2 regions of the Luteibacter aegosomatissinici genome follow, and region 1 is predicted to be linked to the other one. Evidence: predicted binding sites of a transcription regulator. Region 1 holds the regulator's gene; the other holds the start of a gene.
What was found. Region 1 encodes sigma-54, which starts transcription at its own class of promoters, with help from an activator protein. Its sites were predicted from a motif close to TGGCACGNGCNTTGC; they were not measured.
Positions count from the first base shown of each region.

Region 2: flgB (flagellar basal body rod protein FlgB) is a predicted target of sigma-54. The motif match lies at 2,416-2,430, and genes of this name have one in related genera.

Region 1 covers NZ_CP095742.1:1,047,055-1,051,264, reverse strand. Annotated here, with positions in the region: gene lptC (LPS export ABC transporter periplasmic protein LptC) at 1-105, shown strand, start outside; gene lptA (lipopolysaccharide transport periplasmic protein LptA) at 68-643, shown strand; gene lptB (LPS export ABC transporter ATP-binding protein) at 648-1,367, shown strand; gene L2Y97_RS04625 (RNA polymerase factor sigma-54) at 1,479-2,960, shown strand; gene hpf (ribosome hibernation-promoting factor, HPF/YfiA family) at 3,079-3,426, shown strand; gene hprK (HPr(Ser) kinase/phosphatase) at 3,556-4,210, shown strand, end outside.
Region 2 covers NZ_CP095742.1:3,754,590-3,758,799, reverse strand. Annotated here, with positions in the region: gene L2Y97_RS22435 (methyl-accepting chemotaxis protein) at 1-1,214, opposite strand, end outside; gene L2Y97_RS16900 (chemotaxis protein) at 1,367-2,284, shown strand; gene flgB (flagellar basal body rod protein FlgB) at 2,471-2,890, shown strand; gene flgC (flagellar basal body rod protein FlgC) at 2,887-3,300, shown strand; gene L2Y97_RS16885 (flagellar hook assembly protein FlgD) at 3,312-3,968, shown strand; gene flgE (flagellar hook protein FlgE) at 3,990-4,210, shown strand, end outside.

The DNA.
Region 1 (4,210 bases):
GGAAGCTCTACAATGAACGGCATCGGCATGCGTGCCAACCTCGACACCAAGCACCTGGAGCTCCTCGATGCAGTCCACACCACGTACCAGCCACGCAAGCGCTAAGGCACTGTTCGCGGCCTGCGGCGTGGCGCTCCTTGCGCTCGCCGCGCCGGCCATGGCGAAGAAGTCCGATCGTAACGAAGTCGTCCACGTCGACTCCAAGACCTTCGATGGCTCGCAGCAGCCGCAGGGTATCGTCATCTACACCACCAAGGTGGTGATCACCCAGGGCACGCTGAAGATCACCGGCGACAAGGCCACGGTGTACCTCAACGACGATAACTCGGTGAAGCGCGCCGTGATCGATGGCACGCCGGCCACGGTGCAGCAGCAGGATGAGCAAGGCAACTGGATGCACGGCCGCGCCAGCAACATCGATTACAACAACGAAACCAGCATCGCGATCCTGACGGGCAACGCCCACATCGACCAGCCCAACAAGGGCACGTCCGATGGCGACAAGCTCACATACAACACCGACGACAGCACGATGAAGGGCGAGAGCAATGGCTCTTCCACCATCCATATGACGTTCCAGCCGAAGAACCAGCAGGGCGCCGCTCCTGCTGCGGCCCCGGCCGACACCACGAAGAAGCCCTGACACGATGCTTTCAGCCCAAGGCCTGCAGAAGCGGTTCCGCGCCCGCCAGGTAGTGCGTGATTTCGCCTTCTCCATCCGCGAAGGTGAGGTGGTGGGCCTGCTCGGCCCCAACGGCGCCGGCAAGACCACCTGCTTCTACATGGTGGTGGGCCTGATCCCCGCCGATGGCGGCCAGATCAAGCTCGACCAGCAGGACATTACCGGCCTGCCCATGCATGCGCGTGCCAAGCTCGGCATCGGCTACCTGCCGCAGGAAGCCTCGGTGTTCCGCCGCCTCAGCGTCGCCGACAACATCCTCGCCGTGCTCGAACTGCGCGAGAACATGACGCAGAAGCAGCGCGAAGACGAACTGGAAAGCCTGCTGGATGAACTGAAGATCGCGCACATCGCCGAGCAGAAAGGCATCAGCCTTTCCGGTGGCGAGCGCCGCCGCGTGGAGATCGCGCGCGCACTCGCCGCCCGCCCGCGCTACATGCTGCTCGACGAACCGTTCGCCGGCGTCGATCCGATTTCGGTAGGTGAAATCCAGCGCATCGTGCGCCACCTGAAGGAACGCGGCATCGGCGTGCTCATCACCGACCACAACGTCCGCGAAACCCTGGGTATCTGCGACCGCGCGTACATTCTCAACGATGGCGAAGTGCTCTCTCGCGGCACGCCCCAACACATCCTGGCGGACGAAAAGGTCCGCGAGGTGTATCTGGGCCGTGAATTCCGGATCTGAGGCGGCTTACGCGGTACACGAAATCGGCCAGCCGGCCTAGGCATCCGGCCCGCTGGTTTCGGGGGGCCGCGTGGGGTTAGGATGGCTCGGTAACCCGATCTTGCGAAGGTAATGAAACCCGGACTTCAGTTTCGCCTGCATCAGCAGCTCACGCTGACGCCACAGCTCCAGCAGGCCATCCGCCTGCTCCAGTTGTCGCAGCTGGAGCTTGAGGCCGAACTCCGCCAGATAGCGGAAAGTAACCCGCTGCTCGAGTTCGCCGAAGATGCCGAATCCGAAGCGGATGGCGCCGAGGAAAGCACCAGCTTCGACGAGGCCATGGAATACCGCGCGCGCGACGAGCAGCCCGTCAAGGCCACGCGCGAAGAAGAATCCACCGCATCCCCTTCCGAAGAGCTCGCTCCCGAGTGGGACGACGACCGCTTCCACGGCGAGGCCGGCGATTACGCGGGCGGGCCCTCGCGCAATGGCAGCGGCGACGAAGAAGGCTTCGAGCCGCAGAACGCCGCCCCGGAAAGCCTGCAGCAGCACCTGGAGTGGCAGCTCAACCTGTCCCAGTTCACGCCGCGTGATCACGCGATCGCGACCGCCATCATCCACGTGCTTGATGAGGACGGTTACCTGCGTGACGGCCTGGACGCGGTGCAGGCGGCCCTGCGGGAGTTCCACGCCGATCTCGACGAGATCGAGGCCGTTCGCAAGCGGATCCAGCGTTTCGATCCCACGGGCATCGCCAGCCTGGACCTGCGTGACTGCCTGCTGTGCCAGCTCAGCCAGTTTGCCGAAGAAACGCCGCAGCGCGGGCTCGCCATCCGCATCGTTACCGATGAAATCGAACTGCTGGCGCGCAACGACACCGGCAAGATCGCCCGGCGGCTGAAGGCGGCCGAGGCCGACGTGGCGGTGGCCGCATCGCTCATCCGCAGCCTGGACCCACGCCCCGGCGCGGCCCTGGATGCCACCCCGGTGGAGTACGTCGCACCCGATGTCTACGCCCGCCGTGAGAGCGGCCGGTGGAAGGTAAGCCTGAACCCGGATGCGCAGCCCCGGCTGGGCCTGAACCAGCATTACTGCAACCTCATCGCCCGCGCCCGTGGCGATGACGCCACCTGGATGAAGGGCCAGCTGCAGGAGGCCCGATGGCTCCTGAAGAGCCTGCAATCCCGCGCCGAAACCCTGACCAAGGTGGCCGAGGTGATCGTCCGCCGGCAGAGCGCCTTCCTCGATTACGGCCCCGAGGCCATGCACCCGCTGGTGCTGCGCGAGGTGGCCGAAGAGGTGGGCATGCACGAATCGACCATTTCCAGGGTCACCACGCGCAAGTACATGCACACGCCGCGCGGTACCTTCGAGCTGAAGCACTTTTTCTCGAGCGGCGTGGCCACGGAAGACGGCGGCAGCGCGTCCGCGACGGCCATCCAGGCCATGTTGCGCAAGCTGATCACGGCGGAAGATCCGCGTCGCCCGCTGTCCGACCAGGCCCTCGCGGAGGAACTCCATCGACGCGGTATTCAGGTAGCCCGCCGTACGGTAGCCAAGTACCGGGAAGCGATGCGCATCCCCAGCTCCAGTGAACGCGTGCGCGCCGGCTAAGCGGCGCGGAACCCCATCGGAGGATCACGGTCCCACGTACAACGGTTCAGGAGTGGCACACGGCCATTCCCATCTCGCCGCCACCGAACGGCGGCACCCTCAGCAAGAAGGAGGCGTCATGCAAATCCAGATCAGCGGCCAGCACATCCAGATCACCCCTGCCCTGCGCGAGCGCGTGGAACAGCAAATCGGCCGCTTCGAACGCCTTTTCGACAACATAACGGCCCTGGATGTCGTGCTATCGGTGGATAAGGCCGAGCACAAGGCGGGCGGCACCCTGCACTGTTCGGGCACCCGGCTCCATGCGGAAGGCCTGGCGAGCCAGCAGGACGGCACGATCGGTGACCGCATGTATGCCGCCATCGACGAGATGATCACCAAGCTCGCCGACCAGCTGAAGAAGCACAAGGAAAAGCTCAAGGACCACCACAACAATGAGGTCCGCGAGGCCCGTGCCGCCAGCTAAAGCCCGCCAGCGGGCCTGTGGCACAATATAAGCAAGCCGGCACCCCCGTGTGCCGGCTTTCTTTTTGACAGGAACCCCCGCGTGGATCGGCTCACAGCCCGACAACTCTTCGACGGCGTCCATGAACGGATGGCCCTGCGCTGGATCGCGGGCATGCGGGGCGAAGCCCGTGTGCTGGAGCCCAACGCCAAGCTGAGCCGCCGCCCGTCCCTGGTGGGCTATCTCAACGTCATCTATCCCAACAAGATCCAGATCATCGGCACCGAGGAGCTCAACTACCTCGATGGCCTGGATTCGCGCCAGCGCTGGGAGGCCATCCACAAGATCGCCGCCTACCAGCCGGCCGCGCTCATTGTCACGAAGGACCAGGCCATCCCGCCCGACCTGCGTGAAGTGGCCGAGGAAACCGATACGCCCCTGTGGCAGAGCACCAAGCGCGGGCACGAACTGCTCACCTACCTGCAGTACCACCTGGCGCGCACGCTCGCGCCGCGGGTCACGTTGCATGGCGTGTTCCTCGAGGTGTTCTCCATCGGCGTGCTGATCACCGGCGACCCGGGCTCGGGCAAGAGCGAGCTGGCCCTGGAACTGATCAGCCGCGGCCACCGCCTGGTGGCCGATGACGCCACCGAGTTCACCCTGATCGCACCGGATGTGATCGACGGCGCCTGCCCCGAACTGCTGCAGGACCTGCTCGAAGTGCGCGGCCTGGGTGTGCTCAACATCCGCGAGATGTTCGGCCATACCGCCGTGAAGCCTTCGAAGTACCTGCGCCTGGTGATCC
Region 2 (4,210 bases), 2.3 Mb from region 1:
CCTTCACCCAGGGTAATGGCGTACGACGAGGCCAGGGCGCTGAAGCGCTCGGCGGCGGCTTGCGTGGCATCGGTGCTCCCATCGGCCCGGCGAATACGCAACTGGTCGATGCAGCGCATAAGCGGCGTCGTATCGAGCCAGCGGCGATCCAGGCCAGCCGGGTCGCGCGCGGCAAGCTCCACGGCAAAACGAAGCCCCTGGCAGGCCTCGCGGATCATCTGGCTCAACGTAGCGGCGTCGAGTGCGCCCTCGGTTTCCAGCTTGGCAAGGCCAAGACGGTGAGCGAGCACCGTGGCGCGTGCGGCCGAGTCTGCCTGGCGGCGTACTTCGTTCGCGACGCGGCCCAGGGCGGATTGATTCGTTTGCACGGTGGCGACGCGCCCCTGTAGCGCGCCAAGGCCCTGGCGGGCGGCGTCGAGATTGCCGCGTGCGCCGCGGACGGCCTCGTCGATGCGGCCCATGGCCGCCTGCATGCCTTCCACGCCGGCCTGGGTGGTATCCAGGCGGCGCAAGCTGCTCTGCACGGCATCGTCGAGGTGGTGGGAGAACTCACCCACGGCATGGGTCACCTGATCGATCTCTGCGGTCGCCTGGGTGGTTTTCTCGGCCAGTTGCTTCACCTCGTCGGCCACGACCGCAAAGCCGCGGCCGGCCTCACCGGCGCGCGCGGCTTCAATCGCCGCGTTCAGCGCCACGAGGTTGGTCTGGTGGGCAATATCCTGCACGGCGGCTGTGAGCTTGCGGATCGCCGTGAAGTATTCGGAGAACTGTGCGTGGTTGCGGCTCATGCCGGCCAGCGCACTGCGCAGGAGGCGAAGCTGGCCATCCAGATCGCCGGCCGTCGCGACGCCTTGGGTGCCCACGTCGCTCACGGAGGCGACGCCCGCATGCGCGTGATCCACGGCTGTCGAAATTCCGCCGCTGGCTTCCGTCAAACGGCTGGCGCCATCGCGTGCAGCATCCACCGTCGTCCCCAATTCCTGAAGGGTGGCGCCGAGCGCGTGGGCGCTCGTCAAGGCCATGCCCTGCTGCTCGATCGCCTGGATGGTCGTGGCGGCGGCGGTGCGCGGCTCGGCCTTCGGCGGGTTCAGCAAGGTCCCCAGCGCGCTTGCGGCGGCCGGGTACTGCGCCGAAAGGGCCCGGACACGCGCGGCGTCGCCGCTGGCGGCGGCGTGGGCGAGGAGGCGAACGTGCTGGCTCCAGAGCAGGGTCATGTCGTACTTGCGCTCATCAATAAGGGTCGCCCACTACATCGGTAGCGAACGGTGGTACTTGAGCCAAGCAATCCCCGTGCCACAAAAAGGCATAAAGAACGCGGGTGGCGCGCCGATACCCCAGCGACGCCTTTCCCTATGCAGTAGCCCCCATGGCCCGACCGCTCCTCGATACCGTGGAAACCTTCACCCGCCTGGCGGGCCACAATCGCGTGGCCATGCTCCTGTTCCGGCTGGGTGACAGGCAGGCCTTCGGCATTAACGTGTTCAAGGTACGCGAGGTACTGCGCCGGCCGCGGCTGGAGCGCATGCCCAGCATGCATGAGCTGGTTTCCGGCAGCTTTGATTACCGCGGGCAGACCATTCCGGTCATCGACCTGGCAGCCGCCATGGGTTATCCGCCGCTGGCCAGCGTGGATAGCGCGCACCTTATCGTCACCGAATTCAGCCGGTCGGTGCAGGGATTCCTGGTATCGGACGTGGACCGGATCGTCCACGTGGATGGGGCCAACATGGCCGCTCCGCCGCCTGCGCTTGGCTATGGCGCCCGTGTGAACGCCGTGACCCGGCTCGATGGCGACCTGCTTGCCGTGGTCGATGTAGAGCAGGTGCTGGCGGCCGTTAACCCGCAGCAGGTCGAGATCTCCGACAAGGTGCAGCAGGCCGCCCACGTGCAGCAGGGCGGCAACCGCCGGGTGCTGGTCGTGGATGATTCCCTGGTGGCCCGCACCCAGCTCGCCGACCTGTTCCGCAAGCTGGACCTGGAGTGCCTGCTCGCAAAGGATGGCGCCGAAGGCCTGGACATGTTGCGTAGCCTGGCCATGGGCCCGGACGCCGAGCGGGTGAACCTGGTCGTCTCCGATATCGAAATGCCCTCGATGGATGGTTATGCGCTGACCCGCGCGATTCGTGAGGACGCTCAGTTGCGGGGCCTGCGGGTCCTGCTGCATAGCTCATTGAGCGGTGTGTTCAACGAGGCCATGGTCGCCCGGGTGGGTGCCGATCGCTTTATCGCCAAGTTCCAGCCCGAGGTACTGGCGACCGCGGTGCTGGAGCTGTTGCCGGCCTGACCGGCGCGACGGCGCAACGTCGGCAGACCCCGGATGCGCGGCGTCGGAAAACTGGCGCCGGACCGACGACGGGCTGGCGGTTGAACCCACGAACGGCGCTACGGCGCCGTTTCGCGTTATGGGGCAGGGCGTGGCACGCGTCTTGCTGATCCCCATGGGCCAAGACCCAAGAGGGGGCCCACGCCCATGATCGACAAACCAGATCCGCTGCTCGGCATGCACCCACAGGCACTCGGCCTGTGGCAGCGCCGTGCGGAAATCATCTCGTCGAACCTCGCCAATGCGGATACCCCGGGCTTCCTCGCCCGCGATGTTGACTTCCGCAAAGCCCTTACGGCGGCAAGCGGGGCCGAGGACGGTAACCAACTGCAGATGGCGGCGACGGAATCCGGCCATATCGGCGGTAACCCCACCTACGCCCTGGCCGATGCCGACCAGCTCAAGTACCGCACCGCCACGCAGCCGTCCATGGATGGCAACACCGTGGATACGCAGGTCGAGCAGGCCCAGTTTGCTGGCAACGCCATCCACTACCAGGCGTCGCTGAGCTTCATCACCGCGCAGATTCACATGATGCGCACCGCCATCACCGGAGGCAGCTCATGAGCCTGCTCAAGATCTTTGACGTGGCTGGCTCCGGCATGGCCGCGCAGTCGGCCCGCCTCAATACCACCGCCAGCAACATGGCCAACGCCGATAGCGTGGCCAGCAGCGAGGCGGGTGCCTACCGTGCCAAGCAGCCGATGTTTTCCTCGGTGCAGGCCATGGTCAACGGCCAGATGGAGAACGAGGGTGTCCGCGCCATGGGCATCACCGAAAGCCAGGCGCCTGTGCAGGCCCGCTACGAGCCTTCCAATCCCATGGCGGATGCCGACGGCAACGTCTGGCAGAGCAACGTCAACCCGGTCGACGAGCTGGTCAACATGATCTCCGCGTCGCGCTCCTACCAGAACAACGTCGAAGTCATGAACAGCGCAAGGCAGCTCATGCAGAAGACGCTCGACCTCGGCAAATAAGGCCTTCCATCATGACCACCGTCAACGGCACCAGCAGTACCAGCGGCACCAGCAGCACCAGCGGCAGCTCGTCCCAGCTGCAGCAGCAAACGCTCGATCAGTCCGATTTCCTGAAGCTGATGGTCACCCAGATGACCAACCAGGACCCGACCAAGCCAATGGACGCCAATGACATGGTGGCCCAGATGGCGCAGTTCTCCCAGGTGGCCGCTACCCAGGAACTGCAGTCCTCGTTTGACACCTTGTCGTCCAACCTCACTGGCGATCAGTTCGTGCGCGCGGCGTCGCTGGTCGGCAACGATGTCCTCGTGCCGTCGAGCGCAGGCAAGCTCACCGATTCGACGCTTTCCGGTGCGGTCAACGTACCGACGTCGGGTACCTATGTCAGCGTCCAGATCAAGGACAGCGCCGGCAACGTGGTCCGCACCATTCCCATGGGCCAGCCGGATGCGGGCCTTCAGCAGTTCACCTGGGATGGCAAATCCGACGACGGTACTCAGCTCGCGGATGGCGTCTACCAGATCTCCGCCACGTCCGGCACCACGGCTGCCGACACGTTCATCAAGGGCAAGGTGGAAGGCGTTGGCGCCTCCGGCACCGACGGCACGTACGTGCAGGTGGCCGGTTACGGCGGCGCCCTGCTCAGCCAGATCGCCCAAATCCTGTAATCCCACCGAGGACCTACCTCCATGCCTTTCGATATCGCGCTCAGCGGCATCAACGCTGCTTCAACGGACCTGGAAGTCACCGCCAACAACATCGCCAACACCAGCACCGTGGGCTTCAAGGGCTCGCGTGCGGAGTTCTCGCAGGTGTATTCGGTGGCCGGCCAGAACCTTTCCGCCACGGCCAGTGGCAACGGCGTACGCGTCACCAACATTGCCCAGCAGTTCAGCAACGGCAACATGAC